DNA from 2 places in the Duganella sp. GW821-FHT07F09 genome. Region 2 is predicted to be linked to the other one. Evidence: predicted binding sites of a transcription regulator. Region 2 holds the regulator's gene; the other holds the start of a gene.
The links. Region 2 encodes LexA, which represses DNA repair genes until DNA is damaged. Its sites were predicted from a motif close to ACTGTATNNNNATACAGT; they were not measured.

Region 1 (16,005 bases), on a different contig from region 2:
CGTATAAACATCCGGCTGGCGCTCGATCACCACCACCTGCACGCCGGCGCGGCCAAGCGTGGTCTGGGGCTTGGTCAGCGCCATTTGTTTGCCGGCATTGTTGCCATTTAAGACTTCGATGTGGGCCAGCAGCGGTTCGGCGGCCATGCTCGGCCGCACGCCGTCGGCTACGAACTCGACCTGGAACTTGGCCATCTTGATGACGTCCTGGTGCTGCAGGAAATGCTTGCCGATGCGGTGGCCGTTGACGAAGGTGCCGTTGGTGCTGTGCAGGTCTTCCAGGAAGGAGTCGTCGAGGATGGTGACGATGACGGCGTGCTCGCCGCTGACGGCCGGATGCGTCAGCACGATGTCGTTGCGCGGATGGCGCCCGATGGTCATCCGTTCTTTGCTCAGCTGAACCTGCTGTTCCACCTGGCCGTCGCGCGTGACGATAATTTTCGCCAATCCGATTCTCCAAAAAATAAAGGGGAGCGCTAGGCTCCCCTTCATTATTCCACATTCAACCGGGCTGTTATTACAGCATGGCTTTCAGCAGACGCGCCATTTCGGACGGGTTCTTGGTGACGGTGATGCCGCAAGCTTCCATGATTTCCAGTTTGGCTTGTGCGGTGTCGGCGCCGCCGGAGATCAGCGCGCCGGCGTGGCCCATGCGCTTGCCCGGAGGAGCGGTCACACCGGCGATGAAGCCGACGACCGGTTTTTTCATGTTGTCTTTGATCCAATAAGCCGCGTTGGCTTCGTCCGGACCGCCGATTTCGCCGATCATGATGACCGCGTCGGTATCAGGATCGTCGTTGAACATCTTCATGACGTCGATGTGCTTCAGACCGTTGATCGGGTCGCCGCCGATGCCGACTGCCGACGATTGGCCCAGGCCCAGCGCGGTCAGCTGGCCGACTGCTTCATAGGTCAGGGTGCCCGAACGCGAAACCACGCCGATACGGCCCTTCTTGTGGATGTGACCTGGCATGATGCCGATCTTGATTTCGTCCGGGGTGATCAGGCCTGGGCAGTTAGGGCCCAGCAGCAGGGTCTTCGAGCCGGCTTTGGCCATGCGGTCCTTCAGGGCCATCATGTCGCGGACAGGAATGCCTTCGGTGATGCAAATTGCCAGGTCCAGCTCGGCTTCCACGGCTTCCCAAATAGCGGCGGCGGCGCCTGCTGGCGGGACGTAGATGACCGACACGTTGGCGCCGGTTTCTTTTTTCGCTTCAGCGACGTTGGCGAAAATTGGAATGCCTTCGAAGTCTTCGCCGGCTTTCTTTGGGTTCACGCCTGCGACGAATGCATTTTTGCCGTTCGCGTAATCGCGGCAGCCACGGGTGTGGAACTGGCCGGTCTTGCCGGTGATCCCTTGGGTAACGACTTTGGTATCTTTATTGATCAGAATGGACATGTTGATTCCTTAATTAAGCTTGACCGGCAGCGGCTGCTACGACGCTCTTCGCTGCATCTTCCATGGTGTCGGCAGCAATGATAGGCAGACCGGAATCGGCCAGCATCTTCTTGCCCAGGTCTTCGTTGGTGCCCTTCATGCGGACCACCAGCGGCACGTTCAGCGAGACAGCTTTCACAGCGGTGATCACGCCTTCGGCGATCACGTCGCAGCGCATGATGCCGCCGAAGATGTTGACCAGGATAGCTTTCAGGCCTGGGTTTTTCAGCATGATCTTGAATGCTTCGGTGACTTTCTCAGCCGTCGCACCGCCGCCCACGTCCAGGAAGTTGGCCGGCTCGCCGCCGAACAGCTTGATGGTGTCCATGGTGGCCATGGCCAGACCGGCGCCATTGACCAGGCAGCCGATGTTGCCGTCGAGGGAGATGTAGGCCAGGTCGAATTTCGATGCTTCGACTTCGGCTGGATCTTCTTCGTCCAGATCGCGGTAAGCGACGATTTCCGGTTGACGGAACAGTGCGTTGGCGTCGAAGTTGAACTTGGCGTCCAAGGCGATGACCTTGCCCGAACCCGTCAGGATCAGCGGGTTGATTTCGGCCAGCGACGAATCGGTTTCCCAGTAGGCTTTGTACAGGCCTTGCAGGTTGGCGCGGGCGTCGGCGATCGACTCGGCAGGCACGCCGATTTTGGTCGAGATCGCGTCGGCGTCAGCGTCGGTCAGGCCGACGGCTGGGTCGATGGCGATCGAGTGCAGCAGTTCTGGGTGGGACTCGGCAACTTCTTCGATGTCCATGCCGCCTTCGGAGGAAGCCATCAGGACAACGCGCTGCGAGACGCGGTCGGTGACCAGCGACACGTACAGTTCTTTCTTGATGTCCGCGCCTTCTTCGATCAGCAGGCGGCGTACTTTTTGGCCTTCAGGGCCGGTCTGGTGCGTGACCAGCTGCATGCCCAGGATCTGCTCGGAGAATTCTTTGACTTGTTCCAGCGATTTCGCAACTTTCACGCCGCCGCCTTTACCACGGCCACCGGCGTGGATTTGTGCTTTCACAACCCAGACCGGGCCGCCCAAGGTTTCCGCAGCTTTGACTGCTTCTTCAACGGACATGCACGGAATACCGCGCGGAACCGTCACTCCGTATTTTCGGAGGATTTCTTTGCCTTGATACTCATGGATTTTCATGCTGGCTTCCCTTCTGATGCTGATGTGTATAAATCGGTTGATACTGCGAAATGTGTGATGCTAGATAAGCAGATGTTGCTACGCGCTACCCGGTGCTGCTTTGTCCACCCAGCGCGGGTAAAACCGGCCCGTGCGACGGCGTCGTGACGCAGTGCGGGGCAATGTTTTGGAATTGGGGGGTGTGGCGACGATCAGGGGGGTGCTGCCAGCGCGATGGCCGGAGGTGGAACAGGCGTCAATCTTCCATAGGCAACCGGTATGCGGATATGCTGGGACGACCGTGCGGAACGCACGACAGTGAACTGGTATTGACAGTGACATAAGAATATACCGCTCTCGCGGCATGAGTTAGTTAGCAGCCTTGCGCATTTCTCTTATCGAAAATGCACGTTGCCGTAGCTTCTACGGACAACCACCGCACCCACGGTGCTGCAAAAACCCTAAAAGTGTAGCACACCCCAGCCCGACTTGCGACGTGCCTGATGCCAAGTTCTTCATAAATGCTGCGGCGCGGGGAAATGGTGTCGCGTGATGGCACCGCCGGATTTCGATATCCGGTGGAAAGGGGATGTGGTGAATTTAGTGGTCGTCGAACTCGTCCAGGTCGACGCCTTTCATCGCGGCTTGCACGGCGCGCTGGGAAAAACCGCGCAACATCAGAAACCGCATCTGCTTGTTGCGCTCCTTCGGGTCGGTGGCGACCACGCCGAATTTGCGCTCCCACACTTCGCAGGCGCGCGCAGTTTCGCTGTCGGCCAGGCCGGCTTTAAGTTCCTGCAACGCTTCGCCTTTGACGCCGTGGCTTTGCAATTCCGCCACGATGCGGCTGTTGCCGAAACGCGCCGAGCGGCGGTGGATCAGCGATTCCGAAAACCGTTCCTGCGACAGCCAGTTGTTTTTCTCCAGCAGGTCGAGCAACGCTTCGACGTCGTCGCCCTCCTCCGCGTACTTGGACAGCTTGCGGCCCAGCTCCAGCCGGCTGTGTTCGCGCATCGACAGAAACCGCAGCGCGCGTGCCTTCAGGCTAAGTTGAGGTGCGGCCATAAAACCCTCTGCACAATGAGAAAACCACCGGCCATGGAAGTGGCACGGTGGCTGGGATGCGCCTTCCGCCTACGCGGAAAGCGCGCGATTCGGGCAACGGGCGAATTACGCCGCGTCGGCCTTGTCGCCTTTGTCCGCCTTGTCGACGGACTTCAGCTTGACGACGCTCTCGCCCTTGTCGGCGGCCAGCGGCGGCAAGGTGCGCACGCCCAGCGATTCGCGGACCTTGTTTTCGATTTCCCATGCCAGCGCCGGACGCTCTTGCAGGAAGATACGGGCGTTGTCCTTGCCCTGGCCGACGCGCTCGCCGTTGTAGCTGTACCACGAACCGGACTTCTCGACGATCTTCGCTTCCACGCCCAGGTCCAGGATTTCGCCTTCGCGCGAGGTGCCGGCGCCGTACAGGATGTCGAAGTGCGCTTCCTTGAACGGTGGCGCGATCTTGTTCTTGACGACCTTGACCTTGGTTTCGTTACCGATCACCTCGTCACCCGATTTGATCGAGCCGGTGCGGCGGATGTCCAGACGCACGGAGGCGTAGAACTTCAGCGCGTTGCCGCCGGTGGTGGTTTCCGGCGAGCCGAACATGACGCCGATCTTCATGCGGATCTGGTTGATGAAGATGACCAGCGTGTTGGTGCGGTTGATCGAGCCGGTCAGCTTGCGCAGCGCCTGCGACATCAGACGGGCTTGCAGGCCCGGCAGCGAATCGCCCATGTCGCCTTCGATCTCGGCGCGTGGCGTCAGCGCGGCGACGGAGTCGATGACGACCAGGTCGACCGAGCCCGAACGCACCAGCGCGTCGCAGATTTCCAGCGCTTGCTCGCCGGTGTCCGGCTGCGAGATCAGCAGCTCGTGCAGGTTGACGCCCAGTTTTTGGGCATAGCCGACGTCCAGCGCGTGTTCCGCGTCGATGAACGCGCAGGTGCCGCCCAGTTTTTGCATTTCCGCGATGGTTTGCAGGGTCAAGGTGGTTTTACCGGACGATTCCGGACCGTAGATCTCCACCACGCGGCCGCGCGGCAGGCCGCCTACGCCCAGCGCGATGTCCAGGCCCAGCGAGCCGGTCGACACCACTTGCACGTCCTCGATCGGCGCGTTGGCGTCCATGCGCATGACGGAGCCTTTGCCGAATTGCTTTTCAATCTGTGCCAGCGCGGCGGCCAGCGCCTTGGCTTTTTCAGATGCGGGAATTACAGCTTTTTTGTCGTCCATAATGTGCTTTCAACCAGTGGGTGGTGGGACAATTCGTCGGTTCAGGCAGTACTGTATAAAAAAACAGTGATCAATGCAAGCGGATTTGTAGAGAATCGGCGAAATCGTACAAAAACTCGCCACCTTGCGGGAAATGAAACACAATACAAGCTTCTGCAGCCGGAGTGTTCTGACATGCGTATTTTACTAGCCGAAGATGACAGCGTGCTGGCCGACGGGCTGACGCGTTCGCTGCGCCAGTCCGGCTACGCCATCGATTGCGTGCGCAACGGCCAGGAGGCCGACACCGCCCTGTCCACCCAGGAATTCGATCTGCTGATCCTGGACCTGGGGCTGCCCAAGCTGTCCGGGCTGGAGGTGCTGCGCCGCCTGCGCTCGCGCTCGTCGCTGCTGCCGGTGCTGATCCTGACGGCGGCCGATTCGATCGAACAACGGGTCAACGGCCTCGACCTGGGCGCCGACGATTACATGGCCAAGCCGTTCGCGCTGTCCGAGCTGGAGGCGCGGGTGCGCGCGCTCACGCGCCGGGGCGCCGGCGGCGGCGCCACCATCATCAAGCACGGGCCGCTGTCGTACGACCAGGTCGGCCGCAGCGCCTATATCAACGACCAGATGCTGGACCTGTCGGCGCGCGAGCTGGGCCTGCTGGAAATCCTGCTGGCGCGCACCGGCCGCCTGGTGTCGAAAGAACAACTGGTCGACCACCTGTGCGAATGGGGCGAGGAAGTGAGCAACAACGCCATCGAGGTCTATGTGCACCGGCTGCGCAAAAAGATCGAAGTGGGCGGCGTGCGCATCGCCACCGTGCGCGGGCTGGGCTACTGCCTGGAGAAATATTCCGAAGCGGCCCGCGCCAACGCCGACATCGGCGACGCCATCAAGTGAACCGCCTGCCCGCGCCCGAGCAACTCGCGGACGCGGAGGCGGACGGCCCGGAATACCAGCCGCCCGCCGCCGAGGCCGACGAGGGCGTACAGAACTCGCTGTTCGGCGAGATCCTGGACTGGATGCTGGCGCCGCTGCTGTTGCTGTGGCCGATGAGCATCGCCATCACCTACCTGGTCGCCAAGTCGATCGCCAACCAGCCGTTCGACCACGCGCTGGAGGACAGCGTGACGGTGCTGGCGCAGCAGGTGCGCTCGGTCGACGGCAAGATCATCAAAAGCCTGTCCGGCTCGGCGCGCGACATCCTGCGCGCCGACGACGTCGACAATGTCTACTTCCAGGTCCACGGCCCGCGCGGCGAGCACATCGACGGCGACCGCGACCTGCCGCCGCCGCAGGTGGAAGAGGACGAACACTACCGCGCCGGCAGCGTGCGCTTCCGCAACGACAGCATGCATGGCACGCCGGTGCGCGTGGCCTATTCGTATGTGCGGCTGGAAAGGGGCGGCGACGACGAGCCGCAGCTGGCGCTGGTGCAGGTGGCCGAGACGCTGGAAAAGCGCGGCCAGTTGGCCAACGAGATCATCAAGGGCGTGATCCTGCCGCAGTTCATCATCCTGCCCATCGTGCTGGCCCTCGTGTGGTTCGCGCTGGCGCGCGGGCTGTCGCCGCTGGCGCAGTTGCAGGAGCGCATACGCGCGCGCGGTTCGGACGACCTGAGCCCCATTGAATCGAGCGACGTGCCGGAGGAGATTTCACCGCTGGTGCGCTCGCTCAACGAGATGCTGGCGCGGCTGTCGCTGTCGATCGAGATGCAAAAACGCTTCATCGCCGACGCCGCGCACCAGATGCGCACGCCGCTGGCGGGCATGCGCATGCAATCGGAGCTGGCGCTGCGCCAGACCGACGGCGGCGAGATCCACCGCTCGCTGGAACAATTGGCCAAGAGCTCGCAGGCGGCCACGCGGCTGGTGAACCAGCTGCTGGCCCTGGCGCGCGCCGAGAACCAGCCGCAGACCGGCACCGCCATGCTGGCGCTGGAACTGTCCGAGCTGGCGCGCGGCGTGGTGCAGGATTGGGTGCAGGCCTCGTTCTCGCACCGCATCGACCTGGGCTACGAGGCGCCGCACGAACCGGTGCAGATCGTCGGCGATCCGACCATGCTGCGCGAGCTGCTGTCCAACCTGATCGACAACGCGCTGCGCTACACGCCGGCCGGCGGCAGCGTGACGGTGCGGGTGCGCGGCCACCAGGGCGAGCCGGGTTATCTGGAGGTCGAGGACACCGGACCGGGCATCGCCAAGGCCGAGCGCGCACGGGTGTTCGAGCGCTTCTACCGCATCCTCGGCCACACCGCCGAAGGCAGCGGACTGGGGCTGGCGATCGTGCGCGAGATCGCCCAGCAGCACGGCGCCGAGGTCGATATCTACAGCAATCCGCGCTCGCTGCAACCGAAGCTGCCGGGCTGCCTGTTCCGCGTCAGCTTCCCGCCGCCGCCACCGCCGGAAGAAGAAAGCGAAGCGCCGCATTATGGATAACACCGAAGCCCGGTCCACCCCGCCGCTGACGCGCAAACAGCACTGGCGCAAGACCCGCGCCATGACCGGCTGGTTGCTGCTGCTGTGGCTGCTCACCGGCTTTTGCGTCGCCTTCTTCGCGCGCGAGCTGACCGGGCTGAGCGTGTTCGGCTGGCCGCTGTCGTTCTATCTGGCCGCGCAGGGCGCTTCGCTGGTGTCCCTGGCCATCCTGGCGTTCTACGCCTGGCGCATGCGCCGCCTCGACCTGGCGGCCGCGCCGACCAAGCCATCGGCCACGAAGGAGCCCAGCGTTTGAAAGAACCCGGCACCTTCTTCCGGCGGCTGAGCCGCTATTACTCGCTGTTCACGCTCGGCTTCGTCTTCTTCCTGATCTCGCTGGCCGTGCTGGAACAGGAGGGCATGCCGCGCGTGTGGATCGGCTACCTGTTCATGTTCGCCACCATCGTGCTGTACGCCACGCTGGGCGTGCTCAGCCGCACCTCCAACGTGCTGGAATATTATGTCGCCGGGCGCCGCGTGCCGGCCATGTTCAACGGCATGGCCACCGCCGCCGACTGGATCTCGGCCGCCAGCTTCATCAGCCTGGCCGGCGGCCTGTATCTGCACGGCTTCGACGGCCTGGCCTACATCATGGGCTGGACCGGCGGCTACTGCCTGGTGGCGCTGCTGATCGCGCCCTACCTGCGCAAGTTCAGCCAGTACACCATCCCCGATTTCCTGGCCGTGCGCTACGGCGGCGCCAGCGGCGACCTCAGCCGTGGCGGCCGCGCCGTGCGCATCATCGCCGTGATCGCCACCATCATCGTCTCGTTCATCTACGTGGTGGCGCAGATCTACGCGGTGGGGCTGATCGCCTCGCGCTTCACCGGCGTCGACTTCTCGGTCGGCATCTTCCTCGGTCTGGCCAGCATCCTGGTGTGCTCCTTCCTGGGCGGCATGCGCGCCATCACCTGGACCCAGGTGGCGCAATACATCATCATCCTGGTCGCCTTCCTGATACCGGCCATCTGGCTGTCGGCCAAGCACAGCGACAACCCGATCCCGCAGGTGGCCTACGGCAAGCTGCTGCCGCAACTGAGCGCGCGCGAAGCGGTGCTGCAGGAGGACCCGAAGGAGGCCGAGGTGCGCGCCATCTTCCGCCAGCGCGCCGACGACTACCAGTTGCGCCTCAACACCCTGCCGTCGTCGTGGGAGGCGGGCCGGCTGCAAATGCAGCGCAAGCTCGACGACGTCAAGCTGCGCAACGCCTCGCTGCTGGAGATCCGCACCGCCGAGCGCGCGCTGATCGCCTATCCGAAGGACGCCGACGAGGCGGCGCGCATGTGGTCGGACGCGCGCGCCCAAAACCTGGCGCGGGCCGAGCCGATCACGCCGCACGCCACGCCCTACCCCGGCGATCCGGCCACCTCCGACATCAAGCGCAACAACTTCCTGGCGCTGGTGTTCTGCCTGATGCTGGGCACGGCCGCGCTGCCGCACATCCTGATGCGCTCGTACACCACGCCGTCGGTGCACGAGACGCGCGTGTCGGTGTTCTGGACCCTGTTCTTCATCCTGCTGATCTACCTGACCATCCCGGCGCTGGCGGTGCTGGTCAAGTACGACATCTACAGCGCGCTGGTCGGCAGCGACTTCGCCCACCTGCCCAACTGGGTGTCGTACTGGAGCAATGTCGACAAGATCAATCCGCTGTTCAGCATCAGCGACATCAACCGCGACGGCGTGGTGCAGCTGGCCGAGATCACCATCGACGCCGACGTGCTGGTGCTGGCCACGCCGGAGATCGCCGGCCTGCCGTACGTGATCTCCGGCCTGGTGGCGGCCGGCGGGCTGGCGGCGGCGCTGTCGACCGCCGACGGCCTGCTGCTGGCGATCTCCAACGCGCTGTCGCACGACGTCTATTACAAGATCGTCGACCGCACCGCCTCCACGCAAAAGCGCGTGACGATCTCCAAGTTGCTGCTGCTGGGCGTGGCCTTCATCGCCGCCTACGCCGCCTCGACCAAGCCGGGCGACATCATCTCGCTGGTGGGCGCGGCGTTCTCGCTGGCCGGCTCGGCGATGTTCCCGGCGCTGGCGCTGGGCGTGTTCTGGAAGCGCGCCAACCACCAGGGCGCGGTGGCCGGCATGATCGCCGGCTTCTCCGTGTGCCTGTATTACATGTTGCACACCAATCCCATCCTCGGCGGCAGCGCGGCCGGGCAGTGGTTCCACATCGCGCCGATCTCGGCCGGCATCTTCGGCGTGCCGGCCGGCCTGCTGACGATGGTCGTCGTCAGCCTGGCGACGCCGGCGCCGGACCCGGAGACCGCCGCGCTGGTCGACTACATCCGCGCGGCCGAACACAAGGAAATGTAACGTTACATTTCAGGCATCGGCGGGATGTGGCGGATTTGATAACTGGGTGATACCCTGCGGAAGTTATCCTACCTTCATAAAGTGTCATGAGATCCATGCAATTGCTTGCCCGCGCCGTCCTGTGTGCGCTCGCCGCCGCAGCCATGTCGTCGCCGGCCACGGCCGCCGACGCGCCAGCCGCCAGTCCGCCCACGCCCGCGCGTCCGCCGATCGCCGACTTCTTCAGCAATCCGGAGTTCAGCGGCGCGCTGCTCTCGCCCAGCGGCAAATATCTGGCCGTGCGCATGGGCAAAAAAGACCATCGCGACATGCTGGCCGTGATCACGCTAAGCGACAACAGCGTCAAAGCCGTGGGCAACTTCAGCGACGCCGACATCGGCAGCTTCGACTGGGTCAACGACGAGCGGCTGGTGTTCACCGCCACCGACCGCACCGTCGGCCAGGGCGACGCGCGTTACGCCCCCGGCCTGTACGCGGTCAACCGCGACGGCAGCAAGTTCATCCAGCTCGCCAGCCGCGCCGGCCAGCCGTTCATCACGGCGGGCGGCGCCACCGCCATCCACAGTCGCGAGCTGCTGCCGTGGAATACGTATTTGCTGGGCCAACGGACCAAGCAGGATTCCGAGTTCGTCTACGTGGTCAAACCGGCCATCCAACGGCCGGGACAAATCGACTACATCGAGCTCGAACGCCTCAACACGCTGACCGGGCGCTACACGGCGTTCAGACGGCCCGGCGACAGCATGTCCTGGCTGCTCGACAAGGACGGCGAGCCGCGCCTGACCGCCACGGTCGAGAAAGGCATCAAGACGATCTACTACCGCGACCCGGCCAAGGAGCAGGAATGGCGCAAGCTCGTCAGCTTCAACAACTACACCGGCGGCAAGGGCGCGTTCAGGCCGCTCGCGTTCGGGCCGGACGGCACGCTGTATGTGACCAGCAACGCCGGCCAGGACAAGACGGCCGTCTACACCTTCGATTTCGCCGCCAATAAAATCTCGGACCAGCCGGTGATCGTGCTCGACGGCTACGATTTCACAGGCAATCTCATCTTCGGGGACAACAAACTGCTGGGCGTGCGGCGCCTGACCGACGCCTGGGACACGACCTGGCTCGACGCCGGCGTGAAGGCGATGCAGGCCAAGATTGACGAGATGCTGCCCAATACCATCAACCTGCTGTCCCTGCCGACCCGGCCGGAGTCGCCGTGGGTGCTGGTGGAATCGTACTCGGACCTGTTTCCACCGCGCGCGATGCTCTACAACAGCGACACCAAAAAACTCAATCTGATCGGCGGCACCCATCCGCAAATCGATCCGGCGCGGATGGCGCAACAATCCTTGGTCCACTACAAGGCGCGCGACGGCCTGGTGATTCCGGCGTGGCTGACCATGCCGCGCGGCGCCAACAAAAACCTGCCGCTGGTGGTGCTGGTGCACGGCGGCCCCTACGTGCGCGGCGGCAGCTGGGGCTGGGACGCCGACGCCCAGTTCCTGGCCTCGCGCGGCTACGCGGTGCTGGAGCCGGAGTACCGCGGCAGCACCGGCTTCGGCAGAAAGCTGTTTCGCGCCGGCTGGAAGCAATGGGGCTTGAAAATGCAGGACGACATCGCCGATGGCGCGCGCTGGGCCATCGCCCAGGGCACGGCCGACGCCAAGCGCATCTGCATCGCCGGCGCCAGCTACGGCGGCTACGCGACCTTGATGGGCCTGGTCAACGATCCCGACCTGTACAAATGCGGCATCGACTGGGCCGGCGTAACCGACATCAACCTGCTGTATGACGGCCAATGGAACTACACCTCCGACCTGGACGACGCCTGGAAGCAATACGGCATGCCGACCTTGGTCGGCGACCAGGTCAAGGATGCCGAGCAACTCAAGGCCACCTCGCCACTGCTGCAGGCGGCGCGCATCAAGCAGCCGCTGTTGTTGGCCTACGGCGGCGCCGACATGCGCGTGCCGCTGCCGCACGGCACCAAGTTCTACAAGGCGGTCAAGGAAGGCAACCCCAACGTCGAATGGATCGAGTACGAGGAGGAAGGCCATGGCTGGGCGTTGCCGAAAAACCGCATCGACTTCTGGGGCCGGGTGGAGAAATTCCTGGACAAGAACATCGGCCAGGCCGCCGCGCCGTAGGGTGCCAACAACAATAGCAAGAGGAAATGTGGCGGATTTGATAACACGGTGGTATTGTTCGACACTTCACACATTTCACCGCCCCGCCCAATGCGATTTCCCCAGCTGTTCGTCCACGCCACCTTGACGGCGGCGGCCGCCGCGTTTGTTGCCCAGGTCCACGCCGCCGACGCGGCGGCCCCGACCGCCGGGGCCACGCAAGCGCCGCCGCCGCTCGGCGCGTTCTATGACAACCCAATGTTCAGCGGCGCGCTGCTCTCGCCCAGCGGCAAGTATCTGGCCGTGCGCGTGGCCGGCAAGGACAGCCGCGATCGCCTGGGCGTGATGACCTTGAGCGACTCCAGCGTCAAGGTGGTGGGCGCCTTCAGCGATGCCGACATCGGTTCCTTCCAGTGGGTCAACGACGAGCGGCTGGTGTTCACCGCCACCGACCGCAGCGTCGGCCAGGGCGACGTGCGCTACGCGCCGGGACTGTACGCGATCGACCGCGACGGCGGCAAGTTCCTGCAACTGGTCGCCCGCAGCGGCAAACCGTTCGTCACCGGCGGCAGCTTCGGCGCCCGCAGCCGCGAACTGCTGCCATGGAACACCTATTTGCTGGGCCAGAAGAACGGCCAGAATTCCGACGACATCTACGTCACCTACCGCGCCGTCACCAACCAAGGCCAGTTCGACTATGTCGATCTGCAGCGCCTCAACACGAGGACCGGCCGCTATACGTCGTTCAAACGTCCCGGCAACAGCATGAACTGGCTGCTCGACAACGACGGCGAGCCGCGCCTGACCACCACGCTGGAGGGCCGGATCGGCACCATTTACTACCGGGACCCGGCCAGGGACGACGAATGGCGCAAGCTCGTCAGCTTCGACGCCTACACCGGCGGCAAGGACGCCTTCAGCCCGCTGGCCTTCGGGCCGGACGGCACCCTGTACGTCGTCAGCCACGCCGGCCAGGACAAGTCGGCCGTGTACACCTTCGACTTCGCCACCAACAAGATTTCCGACCAGCCGGTGGTGCGGTTGGCGGACTACGACTTCACCGGCAGCCTCCTGTTCGGCAAGGGCAAGCTGCTCGGCGTGCGCCGCCTGACCGACGCGCGCGACACCGACTGGCTCGACGACGGCATGAAGGCGATGCAGGCCAAGGTCGACCAAATGCTGCCCAACACCGTCAACCTGCTGTCGCTGCCGACGCGGCCGGCGTCGCCATGGGTGATGGTGACGGCCTATTCCGACCGGTTCCCGGCGCGCACGATGATCTACAACAGCGACACCCAAACAATGCGCCTGCTGGGAAACAGCCATCCGCAAATCGAACCCGAACGGATGGCCCAACAGACGCTGGTGCGCTACAAGGCGCGCGACGGCCTGGAGATCCCCGCCTGGCTGACCATGCCCAGGGGCGGCGGCAAGAACCTGCCGCTGGTGGTGCTGGTCCACGGCGGCCCCTACCTGCGCGGCGGCAGCTGGGGCTGGGATGCGAACACCCAGTTCCTGGCCTCGCGCGGCTACGCGGTGCTGGAACCGGAATTTCGCGGCAGCACCGGCTTCGGCACCAAGCATTTCCGCGCCGGATGGAAGCAATGGGGCTTGAAGATGCAGGACGACATCGCCGACGGCGCGCGCTGGGCCATCGCCCAGGGCACGGCCGATCCCAAGCGCATTTGCATCGCCGGCGCCAGCTACGGCGGCTACGCCACCCTGATGGGCCTGATCAACGACCCGGACCTGTACAAGTGCGGCGTCAACTGGATCGGCGTGACCGACATCAACCTGCTGTACGACGGCCACTGGAACTTTAGCTCCGACATGCCCGAAGGCTGGAAACAGTACGGCATGCCGGAGCTGGTCGGCGACCAGGTCAAGGACGCCGAGCAATTGAAGGCCACCTCGCCGCTGCTGCAGGCGTCGCGCATCAAGCAGCCGCTGTTGCTGGCCTACGGCGGCGCCGACCGGCGCGTGCCGCTGCCGCACGGCACCAAGTTCCACCAGGCCGTCAAGCAGGGCAACCCCAACGTCGAATGGATCGAGTACGAGGAGGAAGGCCACGGCTGGACGCTGCCGAAAAACCGCATCGATTTCTGGGGCCGGGTGGAGAAATTCCTGGACAAGAATATCGGCCCGAACGCGGCGATCCCCTGAGCGCCAACGCCGTTCGCCAATCAAAACTATCTAACTATAATAACTATGAGACTTCACCAGTTCCTGCCCCGCGTCGCCCTGGCGGTTGCCGCCATCTTCGCCGCCCACGGGTCCGCCGCGCATGCCGCCGACGCGCCGGCGGCGGCCACCGCCCCGGCGCGGCCGCCGATCGCCAGCTTCTTCTCCAATCCATCCTTCAACGGCGCCATGCTGTCGCCCAACGGCCGCTATCTGGCCGCCTTCACGGGCGCCAAAGGGCGCCGCGACGGCCTGGCGGTGGTCGACCTCGGCGACATGAGCGCGCGCATGGTGGCCCAGTTCTCCGACACCGATATCGGCGAGGCGCGCTGGGTCAACAACGACCGCCTGATATTCAGCACGACCGACAAGACCACCGGCCAGCGCGACCTGCGCTTCGGCCCCGGCCTGTTCGCGGCCAACCGCGACGGCAAGGGTTTTCGCCAACTGGCCAAGCGCAACTCGCCGTTCCTCACCGACGGCAGCGGCAATGAGATGCTGCCGTGGCACACCTTCATGCTCAACCAGGACGGGCCGCAGACCGGCGAGGACGTCTACGTCAGCGACGCCGGCATCGTCAACCCCGGCATCCTGGTCTCGCTGGACTTGTTGCGCCTGAACACCCGCACCGGCGGCGCGCGGCCGGTCGACCATCCCGGCGTGGCGCGCTCGTGGCTGCTCGACCAGAACGGCGAGCCGCGCCTGGTCGAAACGCTGGACAAGAACATGCGCTCGATCCGCTACCTGGACCCGGCCACCCGGCAATGGCGCGTGCTGGCGACCTTCGACGCCTACGTCGGCGGCGACAACGAGTTCGATCCGCTCGCCTTCGGGCCCGACGGCGCGCTGTACGTCACCAGCAACCGTGGTGGAGATCGCAGCTCCCTGTACCGTTACGACCTGGCCAACAACAAACTGGGCGAGTCCCTGGTGAGCCTGGACGGCTTCGATTTCCGTGGCCATCTGATCATCAGCAACAACAAGCTGCTCGGTGTGCGCGTGCATGCCGACGCGGTCGGTACGGCCTGGTTCGATCCGGCCATGAAGGCGCTGCAGCAAACCGTCGACGCCAGGCTGCCCGGCACCATCAATCTGATCACGCCCGCCCGCCGTCCGGAAACGCCGTGGGTGCTGGTGCAATCGTTCTCCGACCAGCAACCGTCGCGCTACCTGATCTTCAACACCGAGACCAAGCGCATGAGCGAAGTCGGCACCGTCGCCCCCGACATCAAGCCGGCCGACATGGGCACGCGCGAGCTGGTGCGCTACGCCGCGCGCGACGGCCTCGACATCCCGGCCTGGCTGACGTTGCCGCCGGGCGGCCCGCACAAGAATTTGCCGATGGTGGTGCTGGTCCACGGCGGCCCCTTCGTGCGCGGCGGCAGCTGGAACTGGAACGCCGACGCCCAGTTCCTGGCCTCGCGCGGCTACGCGGTGCTGGAGCCGGAGTTTCGCGGCAGCACCGGCTACGGCGAAAAACATTTCCGCGCCGGCTGGAAGCAATGGGGCTTGAAGATGCAGGACGACATCGCCGACGGCACCCGCTGGGCCATCGCCCAGGGCACCGCCGACGCCAGGCGCATCTGCATCGCCGGCGCCAGCTACGGCGGCTACGCCACCTTGATGGGCCTGATCAACGATCCCGACCTGTACCAATGCGGCATCGACTGGGTGGGCGTGACCGACATCGGCCTGATGTACGACGCCGGCTGGCGCTACAGCTCGGACATCTCCAACGACTGGAAGCAGTACGGCATGCCGCAGCTGGTGGGCGACCGGGTCAAGGACGCGGCGCAGCTGAAGGCGACCTCGCCGCTGGAGCAGGCGGCCCGCATCAAGCAACCGTTGCTGCTGGCCTACGGCGGCGCCGACCTGCGGGTGCCGCTCGTCCACGGCGTCAAGTTCTACGACGCCGTCAAACGCACCAACCCGGACGTCGAGTGGGTCGAGTACGCGGAGGAAGGCCACGGCTGGGCGCTGCCGAAAAACCGCATCGATTTCTGGGGCCGGGTGGAAAAATTCCTGGATAAAAACATCGGTGGGAAGTAAAAAATTCGCTGTATAGTCACGGCTCAGTCTTATCAA
Region 2 (16,005 bases):
TAAAGAACGCGGCCATGGCCACCGCCGTTTGCGGCTTCAGCACACCGGTCGAGACGACGGTGGCGATCGCGTTGGCGGCGTCATGGAAGCCGTTCATGAAGTCAAACACCAAGGCCAGGGCGATCAGGATGCCCAGCACATAGATGCTCATTTGGATGGTATTCATGGACTGTTCTTTTTGTAATTATGCGTTTTCGACGATGATGCCTTCGATGATGTTGGCCACATCCTCGCAACGGTCGGTGACGGTTTCCAGGATCTCGTAGATGGCCTTCATCTTGATCAGGTTGCGCACGTCCGGTTCGTCGCGGAACAGCTTGGACATGGCGGCGCGCATCACGTGGTCGGCGTCCGACTCGAGGCGGTCGATCTCCTCGCAGATGGCGACGATCTGGCGCGAGTTGTCCATGTTGTGCAGCAGCGAGACGGCTTCCTTGACCTTCTCGGTGCAGGCCAGCACCAGCTCGGCCAGGCGCTTGGCTTCCGGCGTGACCGAGTGCAGGTCGTACAGCGAGACGGTCTGGGCAGCGTCCTCGAGCAGGTCGAGGATGTCGTCCTGGCGCGTGATGAGCTTGTGGATGTCGTCGCGGTCGATCGGCGTGATGAAGGTCTTGTGCAGCAGGTCGACGGTGGCGTAGGTGATCTTGTCGGCCTGTTTCTCGATGCTCTCGATCGCGTGCACGCGGTTTTCCAGATCGTCGAAGTTGGACATCAACCCCAGCATCTCTTTTGCACCTTTGACGCACAGGTCGGCGTGCTGATTGAACAGGTCAAAAAATTTGCCCTCGGTGGGCATCAAGCGTCCAAACATGTCTTTCTCCGTTTCATAGTCGTGATTACTGCTACAGACCGCCCTCCGGCATCGGCCGGCGGCGTCAGAAAGGGTCCGCCCTGTTTGCTGTGGCGGACCCAGTGGTGTTGCCGGTGTTAGTCGCCTTGGTACAGCGCCAGGTTACCGGCGTAGTTGCCGAACTTGGTGTATTGGCCGATCCAGGTCAGGCGCACCGAGCCGATCGGGCCGTTACGCTGCTTACCGATGATGATCTCGGCCGTTCCCTTATCGGGCGAATCGGGGTTGTAGACCTCGTCGCGATACAGGAAGATGATGACGTCCGCGTCCTGCTCGATCGCGCCGGATTCGCGCAGGTCGGACATGACGGGACGTTTGTTGGGGCGTTGCTCCAGCGAGCGGTTCAACTGCGACAGCGCGATGACCGGGCACTGCAGCTCCTTGGCCAAGCCCTTGAGCGAGCGCGAGATCTCCGAGATCTCGGAGGCGCGGTTGTCGCCCTGGGTCGAGCCGGTCATCAGCTGCAGGTAGTCGACCACGATCAGGCCGAGCTTGCCGCACTGGCGCGACAGGCGCCGCGCGCGCGCGCGCATCTCGATCGGGTTCAGCGCCGGGGTCTCGTCGATGTAGACCTGGGCGTCGTTCATTTTCTGGATGGCGTGCGTCAGGCGCGGCCAATCCTCGTCGTTCAGCTTGCCGGTGCGCAGGCGGTGCTGGTCGAGCTGGCCGACCGAGCCGAGCATACGCATGGCCAGCTGCACGCCGCCCATCTCCATCGAGAACACGGCCACCGGCAGGCCCTCTTCGACCGCCACGTTCTCGGCGATGTTCATCGAGAACGCGGTCTTGCCCATCGACGGGCGGCCGGCGACGACCACCATGTCGCCCGGCTGCAGGCCCGAGGTCATACGGTCGAGGTCGATCCAGCCGGTCGGCACGCCGGTGATCTCGGACTGGTTGTCACGTGAATATAATTCATCGATGCGCTCGACCACCTGGGTCAGCAGCGGCTGCACCGGCAGCCAGCCGGCCGCGCCGCGCGCGCCCTGTTCGGCGATGGCGAAGATCTTCGATTCGGCCTCGTCGAGCATCTGCTTGACTTCCTTGCCCTGGGGCGTGAACGCCTGGCCGGAAATCTCGTCGGCCACGGTGATCAGTTGGCGCAGGATGGAACGGTCGCGCACGATCTCGGCGTAGCGGCGGATGTTGGCCGCCGACGGCGTGTTCTGCGCCATCGCGTTCAGGTAGGCCAGGCCGCCGACGTCCTCGGCCTTGCCCATCTGCGTCAGGGTCTCGAACACGGTGATGACGTCGGCCGGCTTGGAGCCGTTGATCATCTTGACGATCTGTTCGAAGATGATGCGGTGGTCATAGCGGTAGAAGTCCTCCGAATGCATCATGTCCGCGATGCGGTCGAACGCCTGGTTATCGCGCAGCAGGCCGCCAATGACGGACTGTTCTGCTTCGATGGAATGCGGCGGGACGCGGAGGGAATCGAGTTGCGGATCGGAGGGGGTGTTCATGGCGCGAATTATACCCGCTTAGGGCGGCAGCCAAGGCGTTACTACGAAAAAATTGGCGAGAAAAAAGCCGGGCGAACCCGGCTTTTTTCGTTTCTTGCCATTATTACCAGCACAACAGGCATTGCTGCCCGCACAAGTAATTTAGGCGGCTTCGCCGACGACGGCGACGGTCACTTCGACCACCACGTCGGTGTGCAGAGCAACGCTGACCGGGTGCTCGCCAACGGTCTTCAGAGGACCGGTAGGCATGCGCACAGCAGCTTTTTCTACAGCGAAACCAGCTTTGGTCAGCGCTTCAGCGATGTCGAAGTTGGTGACCGAACCGAACAGACGGCCGTCGACACCAGCTTTTTGCGAAACGTTCACGGTCATGCCGTTCAGTTTCTCGCCTTGGGCTTGCGCGGCGGCCAGTTTGGCGGCAGCGGCTTTTTCCAGTTCGGCGCGCTTGACTTCGAATTCAGCAACAGCCGACGCGGTAGCGCGACGGGCCATTTTTTGCGGAATCAGGAAGTTACGTGCGTAACCGTCTTTAACTTTAACGACTTCACCCAGGTTGCCCAGGTTGACGACTTTTTCTAACAGAATGATTTGCATAGTTTTTCTCCAGGATTAGACTACGCAATTAAGCGTGGTGCAGATCGGTGTAAGGCAGCAGCGCGAGGTAGCGGGCGCGTTTGATGGCGGTGTCAACTTGACGCTGGTAGTGCGCCTTGGTGCCGGTCAGACGTGCTGGCATGATCTTGCCGTTTTCCTGGACGAAGTCCTTCAGGGTATCAACGTCTTTGTAATCGACTTGTTCAACGTTTGCTGCGGTGAAGCGGCAGAACTTCTTACGCTTGAACAGTGGATTTTGTTGCTTGCGCTTTTCTTTAAGCTTGAGCTTGTTTTTGTCGAACTTTTTACCGAATGCCATTTGAGGCTCCTGTATCTAAATTGAGCTGTCTGGGACAGCACTAAAATCAATGATGTGAAACACCAGGCTTTTGCTGTTGCGTGTCTTCTTGTTGATAAAACCGGTGAACTGGTACATCCCGCCCAGTGGCGCCTGGCTGAAGCGGCCCGAGATCTCGCCCGCGGCGACCGCGGAAATCTCAAACTCGCTCAACCGGGCTATGCCCGCCTCCATCTGCTGCGACCGGTGCTGGAGTACAGCGTTCACGATCGGCATGCCGGCCGGGGTATAGCGCAAGGCGTCCCGTTCGGCGATCAAGGCAATGAATTGGCTTTGGTTCACTGGAGCTGTGTCAGCTCGGTTTTGCAACAATTAGGCCGCTGGAGCGGCGGCAACAGGGGCTGCTGGGGCTTCGGTGCGATGCGATTTCGCTGCATCTTCACGTTGTACCGACTTCATCATCGGCGAAGGAGCGGTTTCCGCTTTCTTCATCTTGACGGTCAGGTGACGCAGCACGGCATCATTGAATTTGAAGGCGGTTTCCAGCTCGACCAGGGTCTCGTTGTCGCATTCGATGTTCAGGCAGATGTAGTGTGCTTTAGCCAGTTTCTGGATCGAGTAAGCCATCTGACGACGGCCCCAATCTTCAACACGGTGCACGGCGCCGCCGCGGGTCGTTACGGTGGTTTTGTAACGTTCGATCATGGCGGGCACTTGCTCGCTCTGGTCCGGATGGACGATAAATACTATTTCATAGTGACGCATGCAAACTCCCTTAAGGACTGTGAATATAGCCCACCCTGGCGTCAAGACAGGTGTGGGAAGAGGTAAGCCCGCGACTATATCAGCTTTTTGGCCGAAAATCTACCCCTTCGCGGCCCCGCGACAATGCTAACATCTTGTAAAACCAACAGGATTCCGATATGCCACCCACCCGTGCGTTGTCCCCTTTGCTGTTTTCCTTCCTTATTACGGCGTCGCCCTTCGCCGCCGAGGCGCCCGCCGCCACCGCCGCCAAACCCAGCCATCCCGACGTCGCCACCAAGGCGTACAGCACCAAGCAGTTCCTGCTGGCGCTGCGCACGGACACCCAGACCTTGGCGCGGCTCGATCCGGTCGCCGACCCGAGTTTCGACTTCACACCCGGCCCCAGGGTAGCCGAGCGCCAGTACGACGGCTACGCCCATATTGGCGACCTGAACCTGCGCCTGCGCAGCGGCGGCGCCGGGGCCTGGCAGGAATTCTCCTCATCGGCCGCGCGGCAGCCGATCACACCGCTGGCGGCCGGCGGCAAGATCCTGGCGGCGGCCGACATCACGGCCACCCTGGGCAAGGACCTGCCGCTGACGGTGGAGCGGCGCTGGCTCAACGAGGGCGGCGCGCTGGTGCTGCGGTTCACACTGATTAACAACTCCAACGCGCCGGTGGAAATCGGCGGCCTCGGCATGCCGATGGTGTTCGACAACATCATCACCGGCCGCAACCTGGAACAGGCCCACGCCAGCGCCAGTTTCGCCGACCCTTATATAGGCCGCGACGCCGGCTATGTGCAGGTGACGCGCCTGAACGGCCAGGGCCCGGCGCTGATCGTCACGCCGGACGGGCGCACGCCGCTGGAAGCGTGGCGTCCGCTGACCGACCGCAGCCCGCGCGCGCAAACCTCGGAAGGCTTCTACGACTGGACCGTCGCCAGCAAGGCCTACGCCGAGAACGAATGGAAGAATGCCGGCGAGCAGTGGAACACGCCGACCAGCATCACCTTGGAAGCGGGCGCGCGGCGCGACATCGGCGTGCGCTTCGCCACGGCGCCGTCGATCCGCGCCATCGAAGCCGCGCTGATCGCGCAAAAGCGGCCGGTCGCGGTCGGCATTCCGGGCTACGTGGTGCCGACCGATCTGGAGGCGGCCTTGTTCCTCAAAAGCCCGCAGAAAGTGGTCGGCATCACCAGCTCGCCCGAGAACGCGCTGGCGGTCACGCCGGTCAAGTCGGCCGCCAAGGGCTGGGCGCGCTACACGGTGCGCGGCAACGGCTGGGGACCGGCGCGCCTGTCGATCGCCTACGCCGACGGCAGCGTGCAGACGGTCAGCTACTTCGTCACCAAGCCGCTGGAGCAAACGGTGGCCGACCTCGGCAAGTTCTCCACCACGCAGCAATGGTTCGACGACAAGAAAGATCCGTTCAAGCGCGCGCCGGCCATCCTGACCTACGACCGCGACGCCAAGCGCATCGTCACCGACGACCCGCGCGTGTGGATTTCCGGCATGAGCGACGAAGGCGGCGGCGGCAGTTGGGTGGCGGCCATGAGCAAGCAGCTCGACAATCCGGACGCGGCCGAGGTGGCCAAGCTGGAACGGCTGGTCAACGAAACGGTGGTCGGCAAATTGCAGGTGGCCGACGGTCCGCAGGCCGGCGCCGTGCGCAAGAGCCTGTTCTACTACGACCCGAAAGCCTTCCCAAGCTACTACAACCAGAAAGCCAACTGGGGTACCTGGGCGTCGTGGTCGAAGAAGGACGCGGACGACCTCGGCCGCGCATACAACTATCCGCACGTGGCCATCGGCCACTGGGTGCTGTACCGGCTGGCGCGCAACCACGTCGGCCTGGTCACCGCGCACGACTGGCGCTGGTACTTGCAGCGCGCCTACCAGACCACGGTGGCGATGGTGCGCGACGCGCCCGAGTACGCGCAGTTCGGTCTGATGGAGGGCGACGTCTTCCTCGATATCCTGAAGGACCTGCAGCGCGAAGGCATGACGGCCGAGGCCGCCGACATGGAAGCCATGATGAAGCGCCGCGCCGACCACTGGCGCACGCTGGCCTACCCGTTCGGCAGCGAAATGGCATGGGACTCGACCGGCCAGGCCGAGGTCTACGCGTGGATGCGCCACTTCGGCTACGCCAGGCAGGCCGACATCACGCGCGAAGTGATCCTGGGCTACGACCCGGCGATGCCGAGCTGGGGCTACAACGGCAACGCCCGCCGCTACTGGGACTTCCTGTACGGCGGCAAGACCGCGCGCATCGAGCGCCAGATCCACCACTATGGCTCGACCTTGAACGCGGTGCCGCTGTTCGACGCCTACCGCGCCAACCCGGCCGACCTGCACCTGCTGCGCGTGGCCTACGGCGGCCTGCTGGGCGGCATCACCAACATCGACCGCGACGGTTTCTCGTCGGCCGCCTTCCACGCCTGGCCCGACATGATGCGCTGGGACGCCTACAGCGGCGACTACGGCATGGGCTTCTACGGCCACGCCTACGCCACCGCGACCTATGTGCTGAAGGACCCGACCTTCGGCTGGCTCAGCTTCGGCGGCAACATGAAAGTGGCTAATAATGGCGTGGTCCAGGTCACGCCGAAGGACAGCGCGCGCACGCGCCTGTTCGTGGCGCCGGCGCGCGCCTGGATCACGCTGGAGGCGGGCAAGATCGACGCCGCCACCTACGATCCGAAAAGCCGCGCCATCACGCTGGAGCTGGCGCCGGCCACCGCCACCACGCCGGCGGCCAGGCTGCTGGTCGAGAGTCCGGGCGGAAAATTCAAGCCGCAGGGACAGGTCGCCGAGCGCGGCGGATATAAGATTCCGCTGACGGCGGCGCCGACGCGCGTGCTGCTGAAGCCACGATGACAGGGGTTGAAGGAACTTTTTTCATTTTATTTCGTTGAACACAACAAATTTCCTTGCATTGCGGGCCATACTGTACAAAAATACAGACTGTCTATATACACAGGCCCAACTGCACTCATGATCAAGCTCACCGCACGTCAGGAACAAATTCTCAATCTGATCAAGGATGCCATCGAAAACACCGGCTTCCCGCCGACGCGCGCCGAGATCGCCAACGAACTGGGCTTCAAATCCGCCAACGCGGCAGAGGAGCACCTGCAGGCGCTGGCGCGCAAGGGCGCCATCGAGATCGCCGCCGGCACCTCGCGCGGCATCCGCTTGCTGGGCGTGCACGCCGAACCGGCCACGACTAAGGTGCCGGTGTCGCTGATGATGTCGTTGCCGTTGATCGGCCGCGTGGCCGCCGGCTCGCCGATTTTGGCGCAGGAAAACCTGGAAACGAGCTACAGCGTCGATCCGGCGATGTTTTCGTCCAAGCCCGATTACCTGCTCAAGGTGCGCGGCGAGTCGATGCGCGACGCCGGCATCATGGACGGCGACCTGCTGGCGGTGAAGAAGGTCGACAGCGCCAAGAACGGCCAGATCGTCGTCGCGCGGATCGGCAACGACGTCACGGTCAAGCGCTACCGCAAGACCGGCACCTTGGTTGAACTGTTGCCGGAGAATCCGGACTTCAAGATCATCAAGGTCGATCCAGAAGCGGACGAGTTCGCGCTGGAAGGCCTGGCGGTCGGCCTGATGCGCAGCTGGCACTAAGCCGGGCCTCAGGCAGATGGTTCAACGTGGAGACACGTAGGGCGGATTAGCGAAGCGTAATCGGCCATGTATGCGCCGCGTTGACGCTTGCATGGCCGATTACGGCGTTCCGCCTAATCCGCCCTACGTGTTTTAGAAGTATCTTGCCTTCCCGTTTCACATCGCCATCGGCTTGGGGACGATGATCGGGAACGCGCTGTTGAGCGCGCGCCGTGCGATGTCGTCCGACCCCATGTGCGAATTCGACATCAACACCACGCCGCGCCGCGCGACCTCGTCGAAACCGATATACGTGCGGTAGCCGCCCGTGCCGCCGTTATGCCAAACGATGCGCGAGCCGTTCTGCTCGAGCACATGCCAACCCAGCGCGATCGATTGCCCCGGCTTGCCCTCCAGCGCATGGCGCGCCTGGTGCGTCGTCCGCATCGCATCATATAGCTGCGACTTACGCAGCCCCATGTTCGCGCCCACGAACTTCAGCATGTCGGCCGTCGACGAGCGCAGCGCGCCCATCCCCGCCAGCACCGGCATGTCCCAGTTGGCAGCCGGCATGCCCGGCATCTCGTAGCCGACCGCCAGATGCCGGCGCATCGCCGGCGTCAAGGTCACGGCAGTACTGGTCATGCCCAGCGGGCCGGTGATGCGCTGGCGCACCAGCGTTTCATAGTCCGTCTTCACGCGCAGCGTCAGAATATGTCCCAACAAGCCGACGCCCGCGTTGGAATACTCATACTTCTCGCCGGCCGGACGCGCCGGCGTGAAGCCGGAGACAAACGCGTACAGCTGCGGCACGGTGTAATCGGCGAACGGGTTGTTGTCATCCTTGGGCGCCAAATTGGACGGGATGCTCGGAATGCCGGACAGCTGCGACGACAAATCCGCCAGCGTGATCTGGCGCTCGCCGACGGCGGGCAATGTGACGGGCAAATAGCGCGCTGCGGGGTCGTCGAGGCCGATCTCGCCGACGCGCGCCAGCTCGCTCAGCAAAGTGGCGGTGAACACCTTGGTGATCGAGCCGATCTCATAGACCGAATCGGCATCGACGGGCGCCCCGCCCGCGCTCAACGTACCGTGGGCCAGTACGCGGCTACCCTGCGCGTCGATGATGCCGACCACGATGCCGGTGCCCGCATGATCGACGTCGACGCGGGTCTTGATCATGTCCATGATCTCCGCATCGGTCGCGGGCGCGGCGGCGTAGGCAACAGCGGAAGCGGACAACAGCACCGCGACCGTCGCGTATAAACGAAGAATTTTCATATCGTCCTGGGAATTGGACCACGTCGTGGAGACACGTAGGGCGGATTAGGCGAAGCCGTAATCCGCCATCTACGAGCCGCCGACGGAGCATGCATGGCGGATTACGCTTCGCTAATCCGCCCTACGTGTCTCCGCGGGCACACCTCCGTGGTTTAGCATGTCTTCGTGGTTTAGCAGCCTTCCAGCGCGCAGGCGAAATCGTCGAGCAGGTCGTCGGTGTCTTCGATGCCGACCGAGACGCGGATCAGCGATTCGGCAATCCCCATCGAGGCGCGCCGCTCGGCGCCCATCTCGTAGAAGATCGTGTGCGCGACCGGGATCACCAGGGTGCGCGTGTCGCCCAGGTTCGACGCCGGGATCGCCAATTTCAGGCGGTTCAGGAAGTCGAAACAGTCTATGCCGTCCTTCAATTCAAAACTGAGCAGCGAGCCGTGCTTGCGGAACAGCTCGCTCGAGATGCCGTGCTGCGGGTGCGAGGCCAGGCCCGGATAGTGCACGGCCGCCACGCGCTCGTCGGCCTCCAGCATCTCGGCCAGCGCCAACGCGTTGGCGCTGGTGCGCTCCATGCGCAGCGCCAGCGTTTCGGCGCCGACGGCGATGTGGTGCGCCGCCTCCGGTCCCAGCGAGGCGCCGAAGTCGCGCAGCCCCTTGGCGCGGATCTGCGCCAGCCCCCATTGCGGCGGCGCGGCCTTCTTGTAGTTCTCGTAGATGTTGGGGAACCTGGTCCAGTCGTATTCGCCGGTGTCGGTCAGGCTGCCGCCCAGCGCGTTGCCGTGGCCGCCGATCGATTTGGTCAGCGCGTTGACCACCAGCCCGGCGCCGACCGATTTCGGCCGGAACAGGTACGGCGTGGTCATCGTGTTGTCGACGATGTAGAGGATGCCGCGCGCCTTGCACAGCTCGCCGATGCGCTTGAGGTCCGCCACCTGCGTGCGCGGATTGGCGATGGTTTCAACGAACACCATACGGGTCTGCCCGGTGATCGCGGCCTCGACGTTGGCGACGTCGGTGGCGTCGACGAACGAGACGCCGACACCCTGCGCCATCGTGGTCTGCCACAGGCTGTTGGTGTTACCGAACAGGAAGGCCGACGAGACGACGTGGTCGCCCGCGCGCAGCAGCGCCTGGAACACGGCGCCGATCGCGCCCATGCCCGTGGCGAAGCACAGGGTGCCGACGCCCTGCTCCATCTTGTTGACCTTGTCCTCGAGCGCGGAGATGGTCGGGTTGCCCTGGCGGCCGTAGCGGAAGCCCGGCTCCTTGCCCTGGAATACCGACGCCAGCTGGCGCGCGTCGCCGTAGCCGAAGGCGACCGAGGTGTGGATCGGCTTGTGCAGCGAGCCGTGCTCGATGCCCTTCAGGCGGTCGTTGTGCAGGATGGTGGTGGTGAAGCCGTAGTTCTTTTTATCGTTCATATGCGTGGAATGGTCAAAAAAAAAGCCCGGTACGGCGAACCGTACCGGGCGCGACATCAGCCTTCGGCGGTCGCGAGATTCAGATTCAGTTGCGAGCGGCCGGCGTCCTCGTGGGTCGTCTTGGCCTTGGGGTGGTGGCGCGCGTACTCCAGCTTGTCGAGGTACTCTTTCGACACGTCGCCGGTGACGTAGATGCCGTCGAAGCACGACGCCTCGAAGTTCTTCAGCTCCGGATTGACGTCGGAGATGGCGCGCTTCAGCGACTCGATGTCCTGGTACACCAGGTGGTCGGCGGTGATTTCGCGGCACACTTCCTCGGTGGTGCGGCCGTAGGCGATCAGCTCGTCGCGGGTCGGCATGTCAATGCCGTACACGTTCGGGTAGATCACCGGCGGCGCGGCCGATGCGAAGATCACTTTCTTGGCGCCCGCTTCGCGCGCCATCTGCACGATCTCGCGGCTGGTGGTGCCGCGCACGATGGAGTCGTCGACCAGCAGCACGACCTTGTCCTTGAATTCGGAGGCGATCGCGTTCAGTTTCTGGCGCACGGACTTCTTGCGCGCGGCCTGGCCCGGCATGATGAAGGTGCGGCCGATGTAGCGGTTCTTGATGAAGCCTTCGCGGTATTCGACGTTGAGCGCCAGCGCCAGCTGGATCGCGGCCGGGCGCGAGGAATCCGGGATCGGCATGACGACGTCGATCTCGCCGTCCTTGAATTCGCGCTTGATCTTCTCGGCCAGGTACTCGCCCATTTTCAGGCGGGTGGCGTAGACCGAGGCGCCGTCGATGACGGAGTCGGGACGGGCCAGGTAGACGAATTCGAACACGCACGGGTTGAGCGACGGATTGTCGGCGCACTGGCGGCTGTGCAGCTGCATGTCGGCGTCGACGAAGACGCACTCGCCCGGCGCGACGTCGCGCAGGAAGCGGAAGCCCATCCCTTCGAGCGCCACCGATTCGGACGCGACCAGGTACTCGGCGCCCTGCTCGGTCTCGTTGATGCCCAGGCACAGCGGACGGATGCCGAACGGATCGCGGAAGGCCAGCAGGCCGACGCCGGCGATCTGCGCCACGGCCGCGTAGCCGCCCTTCACACGGCGGTGCAGCACGGTGACGGCGTCGAAGATGGTGTCGGCGTCGATCGAGATGCCGGTGGTGGCCATATGGATTTCATGGGCCAGCACGTTGAGCAGCACTTCCGAATCGGAGTCGGTGTTGATGTGGCGGCGGTCGTTCTTGAACATCTCTTGCTTGAGCTGTTCCCAGTTGGTCAGGTTGCCGTTGTGCGCCAGGGTGATGCCGAACGGGGCGTTGACGTAGAACGGTTGCGCCTCTTCCTCGCTCGACGAGCCGGCGGTCGGGTAGCGGCAGTGGCCGATGCCCGAGTTGCCTTGCAGGGTGCGCATATTGCGCGTGCGGAAGACGTCACGCACCAGGCCGTTGGCCTTGTGCATGGCGAACATGCTGCTGTGATTGGTCGCGATACCCGCTGCATCCTGGCCGCGGTGCTGCAGCAGCAGCAAGGCGTCATACAGCAGTTGATTGACAGGTTGATGGGAAACGACGCCGACGATGCCACACATGATGGTGCTCCTGGACTGGGTAATACAGATTAAAGACGCAGATTAAAAACGGTGATGCAAGAAATTCAAAAGTTCACATGCTGCGCCATCGCAGCGGGAAGGAAGGTCTTGACGAGCCGCGCGCCGGTTTCGGCATACGGACTGAGCAACGCCTCCTTCCAGAAATCCTGTTGCGGGAGCGACGTCATCCCACACAAGATGACGGCGGTCAGCACGATTACAAGGCCGCGGCCGACGCCGAACACGGCGCCGAGCGCGCGGTCGAAGAGGCTGAGGCCGCCCGCGTCGAGCAAGGCGCCCAGCGCCATGGCCAGCAGGCCCATCAAAATGCGCACGCCGATGAACAGGGCGATGAAGGCCAGGATGAGGCGCAACACCTCGCCCGGCACCACGGCCGGCAACATCACGGCCAGCGCGGCGGCGTAGGCGTTGGCCACCACGAAGGCGACCACCCAGCCGGCCAGCGACAACACTTCCTTGACCAGCCCGCGCAGCATGCTGATGATGACCGACGTGACCATCACGAAGATCACCAGATAATCGAAAATCGTCACGTCAGCCGGCCTGGATCAAACCGTTTCCAGGCGGCCGCTCAGGCCCATGCCGCTCAGCTTGGCGCGCACCTTTTCCGCTTCTTCCTTGCTCGTGAACGGCCCCACGCGCACGCGGGTGATCTCACCGGAAGGCGTTTTTTGCGTGAAGGAGTTGATGCCGGCGTCCTTCAGTTTCTTGCGCAGCTCGTCCACCTTGCCCTGATCGCTCAGCGCGGCCACTTGCAGCACGAATTTCTGGCCGGACTCCGGTGCGGCGGCCGCCGGCTTGGCCGCGCCCTTGCCTTCCAAAATGGCCAGCGCGCGCGCGTCTTCGGAAGCCTTGTCCGGCGCCGGCTTGGCCGCCGGTTTCGCGTCGGCCTGCTTGCGCTCGGCATCGGCCTTGGCCTTCGCTTCGGCCTTCGCCTCGGCCAGCTTGCGCTCGGCTTCGCGCTTGCGCTCGGCATCAAGCTTGGCCTTGGCCTCGGTCTCCGCCCGGGCTTTGGACTCATGCTCGGCCTTGGCCTTGGCCAGCGCCTCGGCCTTGGCTTCCGCCTTCGCCTTGGCCTCGGCCTTCAAATCGGCCAGGGCTTCGGCTTCCTGCCGGGCGTTGTCGGCCTTGATGACCTCCTCGGCGGACGGCGCGGCGGCGGCAGCGGGTTTGCCCGGCTTGACGTCGTCGACGATTTCTTCCTTGCTGTCGAGGGCGGCGCTGGCGGGCACGGCGGCTGGAGCGCGGGCGGCGGCCGGCTTGTCCTTGGCCGGGATCTTGATTTCTATGTCGGACGCCAGCGGACGCGGCTCGGAATCGAGCACCATCGGCAAACCGACAGCGACGGCCAGCGCCAGCGCGATGGCGCCGACCAGGCGGCGGCGCGCGCGTTTCTTTTCCGGCAACACCGGATCGTCCGCCTCGCGATCCTTGGCGCGGCGCGACTTGGCCGGGCCGTCGGCCGACGACGCGCGCTTGGAGCGCGCGCGTTCGGCGGCGGCCTGATCATCCGCGCTGGTGTAATAGCCGCTGTCCTGACCGGCGGTCTCTTGCTTGTTTTTACCGAATTTCGAGAACAAGCCCATGCGTGATTTCAGTCCTGTGCGTTCAATGGAGTGAGGATTTTCTCGCCGCCATGACGCCTGCGACCGTGAGGAAAGATCCAAAGACCACAATTCTATCATTCTCCCCGGCCCGGCTCATCGCATTTGCATAGGCGGCGGCCGGATCGTCGAAGATATTGATGGTGCGTTCCGGTTTCTCGGCTTGCACGATTTGCACCTTGGCGGCCAGTTCGGACGCGCTGGCCGCGCGCGGCGACGGCAGATTCGCCAGGCACCAATGGTCGACATGCTCGGACATGGCGGCGATGACACCGTCGATGTCCTTGTCGTGCATGGAGCCGAACACGGCGTAGGTGTACGGGTGGAAGCCCATATTGCCCAGGTTCTGGTTCAGCGCCGAGGCGGCGTGCGGATTGTGGGCGACGTCCAGGATCACCGTCGGGCGGCCCGGCAACACCTGGAAGCGGCCCGGCAGCTCCACCGTGACCAGACCGGTGCGCACTTCCTGCGCGCCGACCGGCAATTCGAGCTTGAGCGCCTCCAGCGCGGCCAGCACGGCGCTGGCGTTGAGGATCTGGTTGGCGCCGCGCAGGCTCGGGTAGGCCAGCGAATTGCGGCGCTGCGCGCGGCCGCCATAGTTCCACTGCTGCTTGTCGCCGGAATAGTTGAAATCGCGGCCCATCAGCCACAGGTCGGCGCCGATGGCCTCGGCGTGGTCGATCAGCGATTGCGGCGGCACCGGGTCCGAGCAGATCGCAGTCTTGCCGGCGCGGAAGATGCCCGCCTTCTCGAAGCCGATCTTCTCGCGCGTATCGCCCAGGTAGTCGGTGTGGTCGATATCGACGCTGGTGACGATGGCGACGTCGGCGTCGACGATGTTGACGGCGTCCAGGCGACCGCCGAGGCCGACCTCGAGGATGACGACATCCATGCCCGCGCCCGCCAGCAGCTTCATGATGGCCAGGGTCGTGAATTCGAAGTAGGTCAACGGGGTGTCGCCGCGCGCCGCCTCGACGGCGTTGAAGGCGTCGACCAGCACCTCGTCGTTGGCCAGGTCGCCGTTGATCCGCGCACGCTCGTTGAAGTCGAGGAAATGCGGCTTGATGTACAGGCCGACCTTGTAGCCGGCGCGCAGCAGCACCGATTCCAGCATGGCGCAGGTCGAACCCTTGCCGTTGGTGCCGGCCACCATGATGACGGGGCAGCTGAAGCTCAGCTGTAGGCGTTCCTTGACGGCCAGGACGCGGTCCAGGCCCATGTTGATGACGGTTTCGGCGTGGCGCGATTCAAGCAGCGCAAGCCAGGCGGGCAAAGTGGTTGGGAGGTTCGACATGATGTGACTCTGAAAATGGCAACGGCGCGCAGGCCGGATGATATCCGATTGCGCGCCGTTGTGCCGGGCATTGAAGCTGCAATATTGGCTATGCTATAACTTCGGCCGGCTGGTTTTGCAACAATGCCATCAGGCGGGCGATTTCTTCGCGCATCTTGCGGCGGTCGACGATCATGTCGACGGCGCCCTTGGTGACCAGGAACTCGGAGCGCTGGAAACCTTCGGGCAGCTTCTCGCGCACGGTGTTTTCGATCACGCGCGGGCCGGCGAAGCCGATCAGCGCCTTCGGTTCGGCGATCACGACGTCGCCCATGAAGGCGAACGAGGCGGACACGCCGCCCATGGTCGGATCGGTCAGCACGCTGATGAACGGCAGCTTCTTCTCGGACAGCTTGGTCAGCATGGCGGTGGTTTTCGCCATTTGCATCAGCGACAGCAAGCCCTCTTGCATGCGGGCGCCGCCGGTGGCGGTGATGCAGATGAACGGCACTTTCTGTTCCAGGGCCACTTGCGCGCCGCGCACGAAGCGCTCGCCGACCACGGAGCCCATCGAGCCGCCCATGAATTCGAATTCGAAGCAGGCCACGACGACCGGCATGCTCATGATGGCGCCGCCCATGACGATCATGGCGTCGGTCTCGCCGGTGGCTTCCATCGCTTGTTTGAGGCGGTCGGGGTATTTCTTGCTGTCTTTGAACTTCAGCGTATCGACCGGCAAGGTATCCATGCCGATTTCATAACGTCCGCCGGCGTCGAACAGGCTGTCGAGGCGTTCGCGCGCGCGGATGCGCATGTGGTGGTCGCACTTGGGGCAAACATGCAGGTTCGATTCCAGATCGGTGCGGTACAGAACGGCTTCGCACGACGGGCATTTGACCCACAGGCCCTCCGGCATCGTCTTGCGGGCGGCAACGTCGGAACGCTGGATTCTTGGGGGCAGCAGTTTTTCCAACCAACTCATAAATTCTCCTTGCAGCTAACTTGTGGCCGAAGTGTAGCCGTTTCTTGTACGCCTGTCGAACATTGCAATACAATAATTTTTAGCTTTCGTCATGGAATTCGGCGGGATTTAGAGGGAATCCCCTACTGCCGTAACCCCGGTTTCGTCGGCGGCGGGCGTATGGATAGGGATCTTGCACTCGGTATCGGCAATGTGACGAAGGTAGATCTCCATGATACGTTCCGGCGGCAGGTCCAGTCGTTCGCCAATTCCACCGAAGTACTCGATGACCCGGTAG

Region 1: the regulator LexA is predicted to act here: its motif matches at 4,892-4,909, upstream of recA (recombinase RecA).

The regions. Positions count from the first base shown of each region.
Region 1 is NZ_JBWKQJ010000012.1:253,092-269,096, reverse strand. It holds gene AC07P1_RS28080 (FHA domain-containing protein) at 1-447, opposite strand, end outside; gene sucD (succinate--CoA ligase subunit alpha) at 518-1,399, opposite strand; gene sucC (ADP-forming succinate--CoA ligase subunit beta) at 1,413-2,582, opposite strand; gene recX (recombination regulator RecX) at 3,162-3,626, opposite strand; gene recA (recombinase RecA) at 3,732-4,841, opposite strand; gene AC07P1_RS28055 (response regulator) at 5,016-5,726, shown strand; gene AC07P1_RS28050 (sensor histidine kinase) at 5,723-7,264, shown strand; gene AC07P1_RS28045 (DUF4212 domain-containing protein) at 7,257-7,559, shown strand; gene AC07P1_RS28040 (sodium:solute symporter family protein) at 7,556-9,622, shown strand; gene AC07P1_RS28035 (alpha/beta hydrolase family protein) at 9,718-11,760, shown strand; gene AC07P1_RS28030 (alpha/beta hydrolase family protein) at 11,851-13,902, shown strand; gene AC07P1_RS28025 (S9 family peptidase) at 13,948-15,969, shown strand.
Region 2 is NZ_JBWKQJ010000001.1:626,339-642,343, forward strand. It holds gene AC07P1_RS02865 (inorganic phosphate transporter) at 1-166, opposite strand, end outside; gene AC07P1_RS02870 (DUF47 domain-containing protein) at 185-811, opposite strand; gene AC07P1_RS02875 (replicative DNA helicase) at 928-2,313, opposite strand; gene rplI (50S ribosomal protein L9) at 2,455-2,907, opposite strand; gene rpsR (30S ribosomal protein S18) at 2,936-3,226, opposite strand; gene priB (primosomal replication protein N) at 3,242-3,547, opposite strand; gene rpsF (30S ribosomal protein S6) at 3,578-3,970, opposite strand; gene AC07P1_RS02900 (DUF5695 domain-containing protein) at 4,129-6,834, shown strand; gene lexA (transcriptional repressor LexA) at 6,952-7,590, shown strand; gene AC07P1_RS02910 (serine hydrolase domain-containing protein) at 7,747-8,850, opposite strand; gene AC07P1_RS02915 (cystathionine gamma-synthase family protein) at 9,021-10,265, opposite strand; gene purF (amidophosphoribosyltransferase) at 10,322-11,848, opposite strand; gene AC07P1_RS02925 (CvpA family protein) at 11,914-12,402, opposite strand; gene AC07P1_RS02930 (SPOR domain-containing protein) at 12,418-13,455, opposite strand; gene folC (bifunctional tetrahydrofolate synthase/dihydrofolate synthase) at 13,478-14,767, opposite strand; gene accD (acetyl-CoA carboxylase, carboxyltransferase subunit beta) at 14,856-15,728, opposite strand; gene AC07P1_RS02945 (hypothetical protein) at 15,837-16,005, opposite strand, start outside.